3 regions of the Shimazuella sp. NTD248 genome follow, and region 1 is predicted to be linked to each of the others. Evidence: riboswitches for the same ligand, from Rfam matches in the RefSeq annotation. Region 1 holds a riboswitch; each other region holds the start of a gene.
The links. Region 1 has a riboswitch for S-adenosylmethionine ahead of metH (methionine synthase). Riboswitches for the same ligand answer to the same signal wherever they lie in the genome.
Positions count from the first base shown of each region.

Region 2: another riboswitch for S-adenosylmethionine. It lies ahead of AC5WOE_RS10170 (homocysteine synthase); the one in region 1 lies ahead of metH (methionine synthase).
Region 3: another riboswitch for S-adenosylmethionine. It lies ahead of mtnK (S-methyl-5-thioribose kinase); the one in region 1 lies ahead of metH (methionine synthase).

Region 1 is NZ_JCAJZT010000003.1:253,538-259,659, reverse strand. Features, by position in the region: gene AC5WOE_RS08535 (bifunctional homocysteine S-methyltransferase/methylenetetrahydrofolate reductase) at 1-214, opposite strand, end outside; gene metH (methionine synthase) at 251-3,703, opposite strand; SAM riboswitch class I at 3,779-3,889, opposite strand; SAM riboswitch class I at 4,229-4,336, shown strand; gene AC5WOE_RS08525 (aminotransferase class I/II-fold pyridoxal phosphate-dependent enzyme) at 4,468-5,628, shown strand; gene AC5WOE_RS08520 (P-loop nucleotide/nucleoside kinase family protein) at 5,772-6,122, shown strand, end outside.
Region 2 is NZ_JCAJZT010000004.1:108,654-114,775, forward strand. Features, by position in the region: gene AC5WOE_RS10150 (VOC family protein) at 42-437, opposite strand; gene AC5WOE_RS10155 (EthD domain-containing protein) at 609-1,034, opposite strand; gene AC5WOE_RS10160 (sporulation protein) at 1,273-2,031, opposite strand; gene AC5WOE_RS10165 (cation:proton antiporter) at 2,342-3,583, shown strand; SAM riboswitch class I at 3,646-3,753, shown strand; gene AC5WOE_RS10170 (homocysteine synthase) at 3,831-5,111, shown strand; gene metA (homoserine O-acetyltransferase MetA) at 5,284-6,122, shown strand, end outside.
Region 3 is NZ_JCAJZT010000002.1:414,051-420,172, reverse strand. Features, by position in the region: gene AC5WOE_RS06775 (pyridoxal phosphate-dependent aminotransferase) at 22-1,197, opposite strand; SAM riboswitch class I at 1,374-1,538, shown strand; gene mtnK (S-methyl-5-thioribose kinase) at 1,613-2,830, shown strand; gene mtnA (S-methyl-5-thioribose-1-phosphate isomerase) at 2,827-3,894, shown strand; gene AC5WOE_RS06760 (sugar ABC transporter substrate-binding protein) at 3,891-5,003, shown strand; gene AC5WOE_RS06755 (sugar ABC transporter ATP-binding protein) at 5,000-6,122, shown strand, end outside.

The DNA.
Region 1 (6,122 bases):
TTTCCAAACCATAACGTGAAAGACGTTCTCGATTTGCACCATAAGTGTTAGTCTCGATCATCTTGGAACCTGCTTTTACGTATTCACGATGCACACTTTCAATGAGTGTTGGTTCGCTTAAATTTAGTTCTTCTTGACAGGTGTGAACGGATATGCCTTGTTGGAATAAGTAAGTCGCCATTGCTCCATCACCTAATAGAACATGGTCTTTCATGTAAGTTCGAAAAGGTATCTTCAAGTTATATCCCTCCTAATTTGCGTTGAAATAACGAGCTTGTGGGTGGGCAAATACCATTGCAGAGACAGATGCTTCTGGTTCCATCATAAATCCCTCTGTCAGCTCTATTCCGATATCTTCTGGTTTTAAGAGATGAAATAATTTACTTTGATCTTCTAAGTTAGGACAAGCAGGATAACCAAAAGAGACTCGAATTCCTTGATAACGTGCTCCAAACCGTTCTTTCATGGTCATTTCTAGAGGATCTGGGAAGCCCCATGCGTTTCGCATGATTTGATGTATCCGTTCTGCAAAGGCCTCGGCTAACTCTAAAGCTAAAGCTTGGATCATATGAGAATATAAATAGGCTCCACTATTTTTCCAGTTTTCCGCGAGCTCTCGCACCCCTTTTCCAGCTGTGACTGCAAAAAATCCAACGGTATCCATCTCTCCTGAAGTTACTGGACGAAGGAAGTCAGCTAAACATAAATGAGGTTCTACTTGTTGTCTTGGAAAATGGAACTGTTCTACTATTTGCGATGTATTGGTAGGGTCATAAATTAGTACAGTGTTTCCATCGGATTGTGCTGGGTAAAATTGATATAAGCCCTGAGGCGATAAATAAGAATTGGTTATAACTTCATTCCAAAGGTGATCCAATTGTCCTTTTAGTTCAACCGTTTTTGGATCACCACTTTCTAATAAATTTGCTACATTTCCTTTTATTCCTAAGTGTTTTCCTAATAGCATCTGTTCATTGATATAGGTTTTCAAATGGTGAAGGGGATAATCTCGTAAAACGTGACGTGCATAGTCAGGAGCGGCAAATAACTTTGCTTTTCGATCGATCGGTGAACGAGTCACAGGTGTTCGAGTGATGGGAACTGCTGATTCAATGGTTTCTTGTTTTGCTATTATCTGTTCTTTTCTCTGTTGCATTTCTTCAACAATAGCCTTTCTTTTAATGGGAGAGCTTAGTTGATTTGCTAAATCCAAGCCATGCATGGCATCTTTGGCATAAAGAACAAGTCCTTCATAAGCTGGAGTGATTCGGTTTTCGGTAAATTTTCTAGATAAGGCAGCCCCGCCTACTAATAGAGGGATGTTGATTCCAACTGATTGTAGATCTTGGGCGGTGATAACCATCTGTTGTGCTGATTTTACTAAAAGTCCCGATAAACCAATTGCATCTGGTAGTTCTTCACGACAAGCAGCAATTAATTGTTCTGGAGTTACTTTGATTCCAAGATTTACAATGTTATAACCATTATTGGAAAGAATGATTTCTACTAGATTTTTTCCAATATCGTGAACATCTCCTTTTACGGTAGCTAAAATGATTTTCCCTTTAGAAGTAGTTTCTTCCTTATCCATATGAGGTTCTAGATGTGCAACAGAGGCTTTCATGACTTCTGCACTTTGCAGTACTTCCGCTACGATTAATTGGTTATCATTAAAGAGTCGTCCAACTTCATCCATTCCAGTCATAAGTGGTCCATTGATGATATCTAATGGAGAGGTTTTTTGTAGAGCCAAATTGAGATCGGCAATTAACCCATCTTTGAAACCTTCTATAACATAATTGGCCAAGCGTTCTTCTAGGGTTAAGGTTTGAGCAGATTGTTTCTTTTCTATTTTTTTCTCACGATAAAATTCAGTAAATGCAGCTAATACTTCACCATAGTTCGTTTCATTCGTATCAAATAACAATTTTTTTGCTAGTTGTTTTTCTTCGTCAGGAATAGAAGCATATCGTTCAAGGCGCTCGGAGTTTACAATGGCATAATCGAGTCCGGCTTTGGTGCATTCATAAAGGTAAACCGCATTTAAAACTTCACGACCAGCAATAGGTAAACCAAATGAGACATTAGAAACTCCGAGTATAGTGGTGCATGTTGGTAAGCTTTCTTTTATAAGGCGAATTCCTTCTACTGTTTCTAAAGCAGAGCCAATATATTGTTCATCACCAGTACCAACAGGAAAAACGAGTGGATCAAAAATTATATCTTGGGGATTTACTCCATATTTCTCTGTTAACAACTGAAAGGATCGCTGGGCTACTGCCAATTTTCGTTCTCTTGACACAGCCATTCCTTCCTCGTCAATGGTACCAACTACTACAGAAGCTCCAAAACGATGAAGCAATGGGACAACTTCTGCGAAACGTTCTTCTCCATCTTCAAGGTTAATGGAATTAATAATCGCTTTACCTTGGGAGTAGGATAGAGCCATTTCGATAACTTTTGGATCTGTAGAATCTATCATCAGTGGTACTTTCACTTTTTTTGTCACAAATTTCAAAAATCGTTCCATATCTTCTAGCTCATCACGATCAGGATCTGCAAGGCAAATATCGATGATTTGTGCCCCGCCTTTTACTTGTTTGCGAGCAACTTCAGATGCATCCTCGTATTTTTCTTCTGCAATCCATGATTTAAATAAACGTGATCCAATCACATTGGTGCGTTCTCCAACAAGTAAGGGTCGATTGTCTTCCTCAACATAGACAGATTCTATACCAGAAACAGCAGGAAGGTGTGAGGGGGCAGGGGTACGTGGCTGAAAGGCGGCAACAGCTTGTTCAATAGCACGAATGTGCTCAGGTGTCGTGCCACAACAACCACCAACTAGATTAAGCCACCCAGCCGCAGCAAATTCGCTTAATTTTTTTGCCAGAGCCGATGGAGTTTCCAAGTAATTACCATCTTCATCTGGTAGACCAGCATTTGGATAACATGAGACAGCGCAAGTAGCAAGAGTGGATAATGTGCGGATATGATCTTTCATAAATTCTGGCCCTGTTGCACAGTTTAATCCAATTGCAAGAGGATTTAGATGTTCGATCGACAAATAAAAAGCCTCAATATTTTGACCAGCCAGCATGGTACCCATTGGTTCTATTGTTCCAGAGATAATAATCGGAACACGTCTTTTACTCGCTTTAAAAGCGCGTTCCATTCCGATACAAGCAGCCTTTACATTCAAGGTGTCTTGTGAGGTTTCCAATAAAAGAAGATCAATGTTTTCCATCAAAAGTGCTTCAACTTGTTCGTAGTATGAGTGGGCTAACTCATGAAAAGTAATTCCGCCTGTCACGGTAAGGGTTTTGGTCGTGGGACCGATAGAGCCAGCTACATAACGAGGATGATTTGTTGTACTAAAATGATCCCGCGCTGTACAAGCGATGCGTGCTGCTGCTTGGTTGATTTCTGTTGTTCGGTTTTGTAAATCATACTCCGCTAAAACAACAGAAGTTGCCCCAAATGTATTGGTTTCAATGATATCGGCACCAGCATCTAAATATGATTTGTGAATATTAAGAATTACATCCGGACGGGTTAGATTTAAAATTTCATTACACCCTTCATATTCTTCACCATCAAAATCTTTTGCGGTTAACTGAGCACGTTGAAGCATTGTTCCCATCGCTCCATCAATGATAAGTATTTTTTCTTTCAGTCGCTCTTCAATGGGTGTTCTGTTCATTGCTATCATCCTTTGTGTAAGATCAAAAAAACCTTTCATCTGGGTAAGATGAAAGGTGAACGATTGTATCGTCAACTCTCATCTCGCGGAATCCAATAATCCGCAGGAATTGGCACCATATTGATCCATAGATCAATTGGTTGCCGGGTTTCATCGGGCCAGTCCCTCCACCACTCTTGATAAGAGAAAGATTCATTTGTATTTGGTTAATATTGTTACTCCCAATTATTGATTATACTACAAGGTTAGGAGAAAAAGAAGATTGTTTATTTGTTACAGGATATTTTCGAGTACTTGCTTTTGGATTTAAGGATTTTCTTTTGGATGAATATATAATAATCTATGAAAAGTTGCAATTATTTTTGCTTAGGAGTTATATTAACTTACATTTGGTGTCAACCAGTATAGAACCCCAATTTAAAATAATATCGGATAATTTTGTTTTCGTGTTTGACTTCTATTCAGATGTAGGATAACCTAAAAATAACTAGTGCAAATCTTGAATAAAATAATATTTTGATAATTCTCTTATCGAGAGCGGCGGAGGGACTGGCCCGATGAAGCCCGGCAACCAATTGATTTAATCAATAAGGTGCCAATTCCTGCAGGAAGTATATTCCTGATAGATAAGGGAAGAGGAAACGATGGATAAAACTGGCCTCTTCTCTTAGGAGAAGAGGTTTTTTGATGCAAAAAAATAGGACAAGAACTTCAGTAGTTTATACGAATACGTGCCTAGTAAAACGAAACGGGGAGTGATTTGGATGAGAATAGAGACATTGTTATTGCATAATGGAAATGAGTTAGATCCACAGACAGGGGCTTCAAGTGTCCCCATCTATCAAGCTTCTACCTTCCATCAGTTTGATATCGATAATCCGGGGCAATTCGATTATTCCCGAAGTGGAAATCCAACACGCCAAGCATTGGAAGATACCATTGCAAAGCTAGAGAGTGGTTGTCGAGGCTTCGCTTTTGCTTCCGGAATGGCAGCAATATCTACTGTGTTTCTGTTATTGTCCAAAGGAGACCATATCATTGTTTCGCAGGATGTTTATGGTGGTACGTATCGTATTTTAACGCAAGTGCTAAGTCGATTTGGGATTGACAGTACTTTTGTCGATACAACCAGAACAGAAGCTATCACTCAAGCACTTCGTCCAAATACGAAAGCAATCTATATCGAAACTCCTTCCAATCCAACCCTAAAAGTAACAGATCTAGGCGAGATAGTAAAAGTAGCAAAAGAAAATAAATTATTATCTATTGTCGATAATACATTTTTAACACCTTATTATCAGCGTCCATTAGCATTTGGATTCGATATCGTTGTGCATAGCGCAACGAAGTTTTTGGGCGGACATAGTGATGTGGTGGCAGGACTTGTAGCGGTAAGAGATGAACAATTAGCAAATCAAATCAAGACTCTTCAAAATGCGTTTGGAGCAGTACTAGGAGTGCAGGATTCATGGCTAATTCTACGGGGATTGAAAACCCTGCAAGCGAGGTTGGACATATCTTCCAAAAATGCAGAAAAGTTAGCAGTGTGGTTACAAGAGCATAAAGAGGTGGAGAAAGTATATTATACCGGTTTAGAGGAACATGAAGGTCATCGTATACAATGTAAACAAGCTAGTGGTCATGGCGCAGTATTATCTTTTGATGTAGGAAGTGGAACAAAAGTAAGGAAACTACTTCAAAAGATTCGACTGCCTATCGTTGCAGTTAGTTTAGGTTCTGTAGAAAGTATTCTATCTTATCCTGCATTGATGTCCCATGCGGCAATGCCACAAGAAGTTAGATTAAAACATGGGATAACAGATGGATTGCTCCGTTTTTCCGTAGGCTTGGAAAACGTAGAAGACCTTATGGACGATCTGTCCCAAGCGTTGGATTCGAGAATTTCTTTTGCTGCTGTGAGATAAAAAGAAAAGTGTTGACATGAAAGACCATTATATACAATGGTCTTTCTCGCTATAAGTAAATTTTAACGTTTAAACCTGCTGTTTTTTATTAAGATATATTAATATAATTACACTATACAGCATTTCTATGAAGAGAGGGAGAGATGACGAGAGTAGCTAGCCTAGAAGAGCATAAGATAATACGACAGACTGCCATTCGGTTTCTGTTGGATCAGCGACTAGGGAAGCTTAGGCCTAACAGTAACGCTTATTTTCCGGATGATCTCAGAAACAATTGCGAGATTCCCTTTAAAAGCGCGTACCGTTATATGTCTGAGGTACTAAGGGTATCGATTGAGTTTCCGAACTCAGTAGAGATGCTTGACATGTGTGAAGAAGCAGTAGCTATTGCAGAGAAGCGTCGCATTTGGGCTCTAACAACCAAAGAAGAAATAGCTAGAGAAGGATGGGAGCTCAACCTACTTTCCTCACCAGACAAGATGTTTTATCTTTTT
Region 2 (6,122 bases), on a different contig from region 1:
AAAAAAAGACCTGCATCGATTTAGCAAGTCATGAATCCGTTTTATAGTTGTTTATCACGTTCGGAGCAGATCGTAATATAGTAACCATCTGGGTCTTTTAGTGTAAACTCTTGGTGCATGGCGAATGGATTATAGTGGGGATGGGCTTCGATTGGAGTACCTAGAGCCAGTGCTCTTTCCCAAGCTGTATCGAAATTATCTAGACGAAAGTAAAGAAGTAATCCATTTCCTGCTTGTCCCTTATCTGGATCTTCTAAAGATGGGTGTTGATGATCTCCCCACCGATGGAGGCAGAGCAGTATTTTTCCGTCTTTGTCAATTAGTTGATCAAACACTTCGTTATGGGTGTGTGTATGATGACAATCTAATAACCGGGTATACCAATTTAGACTATCTGCGACATTGGATACAGCAATAATTGGTTCAGTATGTATCATGGAACCACCCCAATCTACAAGAAATACCTACATAGTAGAAGATAGAATAGTTTCAGAGTTAGTTCAGCTTTTCTTTGGTGTTTATTAATATGTTGTCGTTTTCAATGGGATATTTATTCTGGATTAGAAATATAAAAAGGTTATGTATTAAAAATCAATCAGAGAAAGGTTTTATTTGAAGTCATCAAGGGTGGAGCCTTCTATGTACTTTAATTTTTGTGTTTCACTTAACGTGTTGTTACGAGGTTCCTCTTCTACCTCTACCAATTTTTGTTTTGCAGCATCAGAGTAAATTCGAACTGTATTACCTGTGAAGTAAGATATGTCACCAGGAGTTTCGTCAAACCATCTCATCATAAATTGACTAATTTTAGGGGAAGACAACACTTCATTCATAATTTCTAATGATTCAAAATGTGTTTCGAGCATATACTGTAATTCGCCTAAATCTCCTGACATTAGTGTTGACACTGTAGTTACGTCTGTGCAGATACTGCCAGGTAAATTATTGATTTGAGGAAGCAATAGCTCTAAATAGTGTGTTTGAAAGGTCTCCAAGTCCTCTATATTTTTGAATATTGAGATCGTTTTATACATAGTATTCATATCCCTTCGTTAGACGCTTTGGTCTTTGTTATGTTGATAGAAAGTGATGAATGATCTACCATAGAAGATATACTTAACAAAACAGTAGATGTTAACCTCATCTAGTAATTCATATCTATGGAATAGATATAATATTTAATTAATTATACTGTTTATTTCAATATTATTCAAGAAATGATCATATATTTAAAATGGAAAAAGCAATCCCTTAGAGAGATTGCTTTCGCGATTATTTTTTTAACATTTGTTTTACAATGCGTTCTATTCGAGTTTTTGCCTTCTCTTGGGTGCTTAAGTCTTCAGAAGTGATTTCAAATCGACGTATTTTTTCATCCAAATGAAACATATCGATAAGTGCAGAATAATTATTGGTATGATGTTCTCCAACTTCCAGCACTCCATCGATCGTATCTTGTTCTAGATTATGATGAAAATATACGGCGATCTGGCTGCAAACCCCATAAAAATAAGTGGTTGGATGGTACTGAATAAGTTGGGACCAACCTTGATCATCTGTGACAAGACCTTCCCAAGTTTGCTTGAAGCCAAGTTGTTTAAATCCAGTCAAAAACTGCTCCACGCGTTGATCAGGCAATACTTTGATAAAATCGCGGTCATGTGAATCAAGTGCATTTTTAATCTCTAGGTTAGTAATAAAGAAGTATTTTGTATTGATAGAGGAAGCTGGTATATTTGCTGGACAGGTAAAGGAAAATGGAAACGTAATCGTTTCATTTGGCTGAATCACAAATTCTTCATGTGTGACATCAATCATTGCGATTCGTTCTGTTAAGTCACTGCCACTGCGAGCATGAACGGATTGGAGCATAAAGTAAACCGAAAGTCCTTCTACTTTTTGTTCGGCACTACCGCCAGTAGCTACGATCTGCCCAGTAACTTCTTGTCCTGTTGTTACTATTTCTTTGTTTAAACGTAGGTCAATCTTTGCTGCTCCCATTCCCATAGATGCAAGTACGGTTTCAAACAACTTTTCGTCCTCCCAAAAACATATCTTTTTTCCTATCATACCATGCAAGATGTACTTCGAGTAGGGGGAAGCATGGCAAAAGCATATAGGAAAACGATAGCTGTTTAAGATAGTGCTGTAGGTTTCCTTAGTAAGTTATATTCATTATGAAAAGATATATTCATGGTGATAGCTCTAACTATTTATTTATGAAACAAACCTAAATGGACATAAAAATGTTATTATTATTCTGGGACATTGGAAAATTAGGAACAATCAAGTTTCGCCCAAGTGCTGTTATCATCCTTGAATAAGACAGGTAGGAATGTGGATGCTTTTTAAATTTCTATTAAGCTTATTAATCATTGTTGTTGTTGCTCAGTTATTTGGTGCTTTGGCTGCTCGTATTGGTCAACCAAAAGTTGTCGGGGAGATGATTGGAGGACTGATACTAGGACCCTCTGTATTAGGTCTTTTGTTTCCAAGTTTTCAAGAATGGTTGTTCAATAAAAATATCAAAGATCAGTTATATATCCTCAGTCAGTTTGGGATATCTTTGTATATGTTTCTTGTAGGGATTCATGCAAATGACGAAAAGCTAGAAGAGGAGAAATTAATAAAAAACGCTGTTCTCCTTGCTCTTGTAGGTATTATACCGGCATTTCTTATGTTGTTTCTGTTAAGTTGGTATGTATACCCATCGATAGGACCAAAATTTACAACACAATTAGTTTATTCGCTGTTTATGGCAGCCAGCATTTCTGTGACAGCTTTTCCTGTACTTGTCCGGATTTTGGATCAGCATAAGTTGATCAAAACAAATTTGGGGAGATTTGTAATATTTGGCGCGAGTATAGAAGATATCATCGCATGGATGATGTTACCAATCATTTTGTCTATTGCTGCTCTTAATTTATCTTTCAGCAGTGTTAGTATATTTCTGTATTTGAGTCTTTATCTTGTAGTCATGTTTTTTGTGATCAGACCTCTTTTAAAGTTTTTGATCCAAAAGTTTCCTACCCTCCAAAATGAATTTTTCGCAATATTTCTCATTTTGTTTTTAGGCAGCAGTTTGATCACTGAAAAAATGGGACTGCATGCTATTTTTGGAGGTTTTATAGCAGGACTAATTATACCTAGATTAGACCCTGTCACAAAAGATCTCAATGTGAAGATTTCCGATTTTGTTAATACTCTTTTGGTTCCTATTTACTTTGTAAGTTCGGGTTTTAATATCGATTTGCGTTCTTTTACAAACAGTTATCATATCGGGATCATTCTCCTGTTTATTGGTGTAGCATTTATTTGCAAATACTTTACCTGCTTGTTCTTCGCAAAAGGGATAGGATATAGTTGGGGGGAATCAAGTGCCATCGGGGCTTTGATGAATGCTCGTGGGTTGATGATACTCGTGTTTGCAAACATTGGTTTAACCAGTAAATTAATTTCTGCCAATGATTACTGTATTTTATTTCTCATTGCGATTATCACTACGGCTATAACGTCCCCTTTATTAAAATGGTCATTGGGAAAGCAATACAATATGGAAAAGATAGGACAGGAAGAGTATTGACGGTTGCCGCAAAATTCAATATAATCGAGTAAACCGAGTGTTGAACTATATATTTTTAATATCTCTTATCCAGAGAGGCGGAGGGACTGGCCCGATGATGCCCGGCAACCCTAGTGATTCACTAGAAGGTGCCAATTCCTGTAGAGACAAACGTCTCTAACAGATAAGATGAGGAATTTAGAAACCCAAAGCCTCTTCTGGATAAGAAAGAGGCTTTTTTTGTGCGATAAAAAAGGGGGAATTATCATTGAGTACATTTCGACCTGAGACGATTACTGTTCATGGGGGTCAGGCACCAGACCCTGCTACCAATGCAAGAGCCGTTCCTATTTATCAAACAACTTCGTATGTATTTGACGATACACAGCATGCTGCTGATTTATTTGCGTTAAAAGAATTTGGAAATATATATACTCGGATTATGAATCCTACAACGGATATTTTAGAAAAAAGAGTTGCTGAGCTGGAAGGTGGTGTTGGAGCACTTGCAACTAGTTCAGGTCAAGCTGCGATTACGTATTCGATTTTAAATATCGCCAGAGCTGGAGATGAGATTGTAGCCTCAAGCAACCTTTATGGCGGCACCTATAATTTATTTCGGCACACGCTTCCTAAGCTGGGAATTCATGTGCATTTCGTAGATCAGACTAACCCAGATAACTTTCGCAAAGCGATAACAGATAAAACCAAAGCTGTGTTTGCAGAAATCATCGGGAACCCTCAATTAGATGTATTAGATGTAGAAGTAGTAGCCGATGTAGCGCATGAAGCAGGTATACCGCTGATTATTGACAACACGTTTGCCACACCTTATTTAAGTCGCCCATTTGATTTTGGAGCAGATATCATTGTTCATTCTGCAACCAAATTTATCGGAGGACATGGAACGAGTATTGGTGGAATTTTAGTAGACTCTGGAAAGTTTAATTGGAAAAATGGTAAGTTCCCTGATCTAACAGAACCAGACCCAAGTTACCATGGCGTTTCTTATACAGAAGCAGTAGGACCCCTTGCATATATTATTAAAGCACGTGTCCAGCTATTGCGAGATACAGGTGCCGCTATTTCTCCATTTAATGCATTTTTATTGCTGCAAGGGTTAGAAACCCTGCACCTGCGCATGGAACGACATAGTGAAAATGCGCTGAAAGTTGCCAAGTTTTTAGAAAATCACGACAGTATTACATGGGTAAATCACCCTGGGTTAGAAGGTCATCCCTCCTATGAAAAAGCGCAAAAATATTTAGCAAAAGGACAAGGAGCCATCTTTACGTTTGGCATCAAGGGCGGACGAGAAGCAGGAAAACGTTTGATTGAAAATCTATCTTTATTTTCTCATCTAGCCAATGTGGGTGATGCGAAGTCCCTTGTGATCCATCCAGCAAGTACGACACACCAACAGCTCACAGAGGATGAACAAAAAGCAGCTGGTGTTAACCCAGAACTTATTCGTTTGTCAGTTGGGATTGAATCTGTAGATGACATCATTGAGGATTTAGAACAAGCACTTGAAAAAAGCCAACAATAAATGTGCAAAAATAGATACCAAAAATCCCAAGCGAAGATATGCTTAGCTGTAGCGTCCTTTGTTGCTCTTTACAACAGACGCGGAAGACGTGCATATCAAGCGGATTTGGCACAAAATGTTTGTGAATTGGCTCATTAATAACAACAAATTTAAAATATAGGAGGAAATAGTTGTGCCGATTAAGATTCCAGACAATCTTCCAGCGGCTGGAATCCTCCGCAAGGAAAACATTTTTGTGATGCCAGAAAAGCGGGCTTTTCATCAAGATATACGTCCGCTCAAAATGGTGATCTTGAATATCATGCCTACCAAAATCACAACCGAAACACAACTGCTTCGGTTGTTAGGCAATTCGCCTCTGCAACTAGAGGTAAGTCTTCTTCATTTGCAGTCGCATACTTCAAAAAATACACCGCCAAGCCATTTGGAGACTTTTTATCAGACATTTGCAGATATAAAGGAAGATAAATTCGATGGATTGATCATCACTGGAGCCCCAGTGGAGCATTTAGAGTATGAGCAAGTAGATTACTGGGATGAACTAAAGCAAATCATGGAATGGAAAATGACGCATGTCACTTCCACTTTGCATATATGCTGGGGAGCGCAAGCTGCACTCTATTTTCATTATGGTATTTCCAAATACGCTCTGCCCGAAAAGTTATCCGGGATATATGCTCACAAAGTTTCAAAACCGAATACGAGATTATTGCGTGGATTTGATGACCTTTTTTATGCACCTCATTCCCGCTATACCGATATCCGCCGGGAAGACATAGAAAAGTGCAGCGAACTGGAAATATTATCGGAATCAGAGGAAGCGGGGGTTTACCTTCTCGCCAGCAAGGATCGAAAGCAAGTTTTTGTAACAGGTCACTCGGAGTATGACTTACTTACATTAAACGAGGAATATATTCGAGATGTTAAGAGTGGTCTACCGATAAAACTGCCAGAAAACTATTTCCCGCAAGATAACCCAGATAACCTTCCCATTCATACATGGCGTTCACA
Region 3 (6,122 bases), on a different contig from region 1:
TGAATGAATATGATTTTTTTGTCAATGAAATAATGCCAACTGATCCAATCGGTAAACTGCTTCTTCCAATCGTTTTTCATCTGTGAGCAAACCTACTCGAACATAGCCTTCTCCCGCTTTTCCAAACCCTATGCCTGGGGCGACGGCAATATGTGCCTGATCTAAAAGTTTTGCCGCAAAAGTAGTGGATGTATACCCAGAAGGTACTGGAAGCCAGCAAAAGAAAGAACCTTTTGGCTGAGGGACATTCCATCCTATTTGTGTTAGACCGGAAATAAAGGTATTTCTGCGATTTTCATACGTTTGAACCAATTCTTTCACACAGTCTTGGGATTCTAAAAGAGCAGTAACTGCTGACTGCTGAATAGCCCCAAACAAACTGACATAAAAATGATCTTGCAGCAGTTCAATCGCTTGAATGACAGATCTATTTCCAAGTGCGAATCCAACCCGCCAACCTGCCATATTATAGGTCTTACTCAACGTATAGATCTCAATTCCAATTTCTTTTGCACCTGGAGTTTGTAAGAAACTTAGTGGTTTTTGTCCATCAAAACCAATTGCTCCATATGCAAAATCGTGAACCACACAAATACTGTTTTGCGTTGCAAGTTTTACGGTTTCGACAAAAAACTCTGGTGTTGCAATTGCAGCAGTTGGATTGTTAGGATAATTTAAAAACATTAGTCTTGCTTGTTCTAAAATATCTTGAGATATTTGATGAAAGTCAGGGAGAAATTGATTATCTGCTAAAAGTGGCATCATTTCCATATGGGCTCCTGACATGGCAATTCCTGACCAATAATCAGGATACCCGGGATCAGGTACCAATGCGACATCTCCTGGATTTAAAAAACATTGTGCGATTTCTACTAATCCTACTTTTCCGCCAAAAAGAATGGCTACTTCTGTTTCTGGATCGAGTGATACATGATATTCTCGTTGATAGTAGGCAGCAATTGCTTCTTTGAGAAAAGTAAATCCACGGAACGGAGAATACTTGTGAAATTGTGGATTTTCAGCTGCTAATTGTAAGGAATGAATAATATGATCAGGAGTAGGGAGATCAGGATTTCCTTGACCGAGATTGATGACATCTTTTCCTGCTTGCACATATCGATTAACATCAGCTACCAATTTGGCAAAAAATTGTTTGGGTAATGACTGTAGTCGATCAGCATATTGAAATGTTTGCAATTTTTCCACTTCCTAGTTTGTATCTAATTATCTTATGCTACAATTTAGCCGAATAACTGTCAAAAACTTTTTGTTTAAAAAAGACTTTTTATTGACAAATACAAAATAAGCCTTTACTATTCTGAGATAGTACTTATTCAAAAACATTGGATAAACAAAAATATAAAGCTGTGCATCTCTTATCAAGAGTAGGTGGAGGGAAATGGCCCGATGAAGCCCAGCAACCGACCGTAATACCATCGCAAGATGGGGCTCATGTTTTTCTTATGGGCCGTGGAATAAACCCACGCAAGGCACGGTGCTAATTCCAACAGGACGTTGTTCGTTCTGTAAGATAAGAGGTTTGGACTATTCCGAGCCTCTTTCTTACAGAAAGAGGTTTTTTGATTTTGCCAGAAAAAAGGAGTGGTCATAGATGACAACAACTCAGGAGCGTTCGTATCGAGCACTAACGGTTGATACGGTTCGATCTGTAGTAGAACAGCTCCAGTATTTTGAAAATGTAAAACAATTGGAAGTATCGGAGGTTGGAGATGGAAATCTCAATTATGTGTTTCACCTTCGAGAACCAAAGACAAGTAAGTCTTTGATTGTAAAGCAAGCATTACCTTATGCAAAAGTAGTAGGAGAGAGTTGGCCTCTTACATTAGATCGGGCAAAAATCGAATACTTATCCTTGCAAAAAGCAGGAGAAGTGGTTCCTGAGTTAGTTCCCGTTGTTTATGATCATGATCAAGACTTAGCTTATACCGTGATGGAAGATTTATCTTCTCATGATATTCTTCGCTCTGGATGGATAGCTGGCAATCAGTATCCTGAGCTCGGAAAACATATTGGTACGTTTACTGCGCAAACATTATTTCATACTAGTGATTTTTATTTACATCCATTTACCAAGAAAGCCTTGGTTAAAGATTTCCTGAATCCAGAATTATGCAAAATTACGGAAGATCTCGTTTTTACTGATCCATTCTTTGATCATGATACGAATGAGATTTCTGATGAAATAAGACCTTTTGTAGTGAAGTTTTGGCAAGATGAAGAGTTAAAACGCGAGGCAGCCAAACTCAAACTGCAATTCCTCACAGAAGCAGAGGCTTTGCTTCATGGTGACCTCCACTCCGGAAGTATTTTCGTTACCAAAGATTCTACTAAGGTGATCGATCCAGAATTTGCTTTTGTTGGTCCTATTGGTTTTGATCTAGGTTCTTTCTTTGCTAATCTGTTGTTGAATTATATTTCTCAAGAAGCTCACCTCCAAAAAATGGAAGATTTGCAGGCTTTTCGCAAGTATCTATTAGATACAAGCAAGCAAACATGGGAAACGTTTGCCACTCAATTTTTAGAACTTTGCAAGACAAAAGGACATTTTACTTTTTCAAGCATTGATGGTGTAGCCGAAGCATTTCTTGAAAAAGTTTGGCAAGATACACTCGGTTTTACAGGTTGTGAAGTAGTGCGTAGAACGATTGGTCTGGCACAAGTTGCTGATCTAAATTCGATTGATGATGCACCAGTTCAAATTGACTTAAAACAAAAAGCACTGACTGTAGGAGCTGTATTGATTAAAAATAGAGGAAAGTTAAAAGATATCCATACTTTTCTCGCTTGGGTGGAGGAATCGTTAACATGACAGTTGTAGAGCAGAAAGTGGGAGTTACATCCGTAATTTATAAGAAAGATCATATCTCATTGTTGGATCAGCGTTTATTGCCACAAAAAATGGAATACGTTCGACTTTCTTCTCTCAATGATGTTTGGCATGCCATTCAGCGTCTACAAGTGAGAGGTGCGCCAGCTATTGGCATAGCAGCGGCCTTTGGACTTGTAGTATGGGCAAATGACTGGAAAGCATCTGATTTTCCTAGCTTTCTCGATGCACTGCGCCGCGCGAAGTCTCAGTTGGCAAGCTCACGTCCTACTGCAATTAATCTGAAGTGGGCTTTAGATCGCGTTGCAAATCAAGCAGAAAAGGTGAGTAGTGTTTCCGAAGCAAAACAAGTGATGGAAGCGGAAGCTTTGAAAATCCAAGCGGAAGATGAAGCAACTTGCCGAAAGATTGGTGAACATGGGTTGACATTGTTTGCCGACGAACAAAATATCATGACGATTTGTAATGCGGGTAGTATAGCGACAGCAAGATATGGCACCGCTTTAGCTCCTTTTTATATAGCAAAAGAACAAGGATGGAATCTTCACATCTATGCATGTGAAACCCGACCGCTTTTGCAAGGAGCACGTTTGACAACATGGGAATTGCAGCAAGCAGATATTGATGTGACATTGATTACGGACAGCATGGCTGCACACACGATGCAAACCAAAAGGATAGATGCAGTGATAGTTGGATGTGACCGGGTTGCTAGAAATGGTGATATTGCCAATAAAATAGGCACTTTTGGTCTTGCCATTCAAGCTAAAGCTTTGAATATACCATTTTATGTGGCAGCACCGCTGTCCACATTTGATATAGATACAGCTTCTGGTAAGGATATACCGATTGAAGAACGCTCTGGCGAAGAAATCTCTCGAATTGGGGATGCACTATTGGCACCGCTTTCTACCAAAGTCTTCAATCCAGCGTTTGATGTTACACCAGCAGATTATATTAAGGCAATTATTACCGAACAAGGGATTTTCTCCCCGAACAACTTAGACAATCTTATAGAGCAGATAACAAAGGAGACGGTGTCATGAAACGTACGAAATGGCTTATTTTTCTACTCATCTCGATCTTAGCATTGACCGCTTGCTCTAACGAACAAAACCAAGTAAACCAATCGACGAATAATAATTCTGTTTCTACATCATCTACCAGCCAAAGTAAGAACACAGCAATCCCAGAAAAATTAAAAAAGCCTCTAAAAATAGCAGCTATATCGCAATTGTCTATCGGTACGTTTTCTAGTCAATATATTGCAGGAGTACAAGCACAAGTAAAACAATTTGGAGGAGAAGTGCAAGTATATAATGCTGATAATGATCTTGCGAAAATGGCCTCTTATATCGATAATGCAGTAAGTCAAAAAGTGGATGGTATATTGTTGGATCATGGTCGTGCGGACGCACTCCTTCCAAGTGTAAAAAAAGCAATAGCAGCAGGTATTCCAGTCATTGCTTTTGATAGTGATCTACGCATCCCTGGTGTTACCGTTATCGATCAAGATGACTACTCCTTAGCTTGGAATTCCCTTCGTACCCTTGCGCAAGACCTCAATGGAAAAGGGAACATTGTCTACGTTTGGGTTGGCGGATTTGCTCCGATGGAAAACCGTAATGTGATCTATAACGCGTTTAAACAACGTTATCCAGAGATTAAAGAGATTGCTAAATTCGGAAATGCTTCTAATAACACTGCACTTGATACACAAACGCAGATGGAAGCTATTTTGCAAAAATATCCAAAAGGTCAAATTGACGCTGTATTTGCTCCTTGGGATGAATTTGCAAAAGGAGTTACTAGAGCAATTCAACAAGCAGGAAGAACAGAAATCAAAGTATATGGAATCGATTTAAGCGATGAGGATTTGCAGTTAATCCAGCAGAAAAACAGTCCATGGGTAGCATCAACAGCAACTGATCCATCGGAGATGGGGAAAATTCAAGTTCGATTCCTCTATCAAAAAATAGCGGGAGAAACTATTCCCCAAGTATTTAGTGTACAACCTCATTTGGTTGAAAAGAAGAATCTACCTAGTCAAGCTGTAACAATGGGTCAATTAGGGAAATACATCCCAGAGTGGGGCGCTACCAAAACGGCTACATCCCCTTGGATGGACAAGTTAGTTGAGGCGAATAAAAAATGACACTCCAGATGAAACGCATTGTCAAATCTTTTCATGAGAATAAAGTGCTCCAAAAAGTAGATTTTAATGTTCATAAAGGTGAGATTCATGCTTTATTAGGAGTGAATGGAGCTGGAAAGAGTACATTGGTAAAAATTTTGTCTGGTCAACTTCAAAGCGATAGTGGAGAAATAAAGATAGGAGAGCGACGGGTTTCGCTCTCTTCTCCACATCAAGCAATCGATGCTGGAATCGGTATTGTTGTACAGGAAGTGGATACAGCATTATTTCCTGAACTTACAGTAGCGGAAAACGTGAGTATACATGAATTGGTACAAGGTACTGCATTTTTCAGTAGACAGAAGCGAAAAAAACGAGCAAAAGAATGGCTAGAGCGAGTTGGATTAAATATTTCCATGGATCGATTGGTATCCGAATGCAGATTAAGTGAAAAACAGCAAATCGTAATCGCCCAAGCATTGGCTAGAAATGTGCAATTTCTTATTCTAGATGAACCAACTGCACCACTGAGTGAAGTAGAAACAAAAGCATTGTTTCAGCTCATGAGCCGTTTAAAAGATAGTGGAGTAGGAATTGTTTTTATAACACACCGCTTGCCTGAAATTCGTGCTATCTGTGATCGAGTAACGGTATTGCGAGAAGGACGAACCGTGCTGCAAAGTAAAGTATCGGAATTAACGGATGATCAAATTGTAGAAGCAATGCTCGGTAAACAGTTGTTAGCAATTCAAGAGAAAACACCTCAACAAAGGACTACTCCTTTGCTCAAAGTTCAGCAATTTTTTGTTCCTAAACTAGATAAATCGGTCACTTTTACTTTGCACGAAGGGGAAGTTTTAGGTATAGCTGGTTTAGTAGGGGCAGGAAAAACAGAGATTGCTAGAGCTCTAGCAGGGCAAGATCAAAGTTATAGTCTTGTTACGATTAAAGCAAAGCCTTGGAAAATAAAACATCCACAAAAAGCAATCGAAGCGGGAATTTGTCTCATTCCAGAAGAGAGGCGTAAAGAAGGGGTATTGGTTGATTTTCCGATAGACCAAAATCTTTCCTTGCCACATATCGATAAGATTACCCGAGCAGGATGGCTAGATTGGCGTAAAGAACGACTATTAGCAGAAA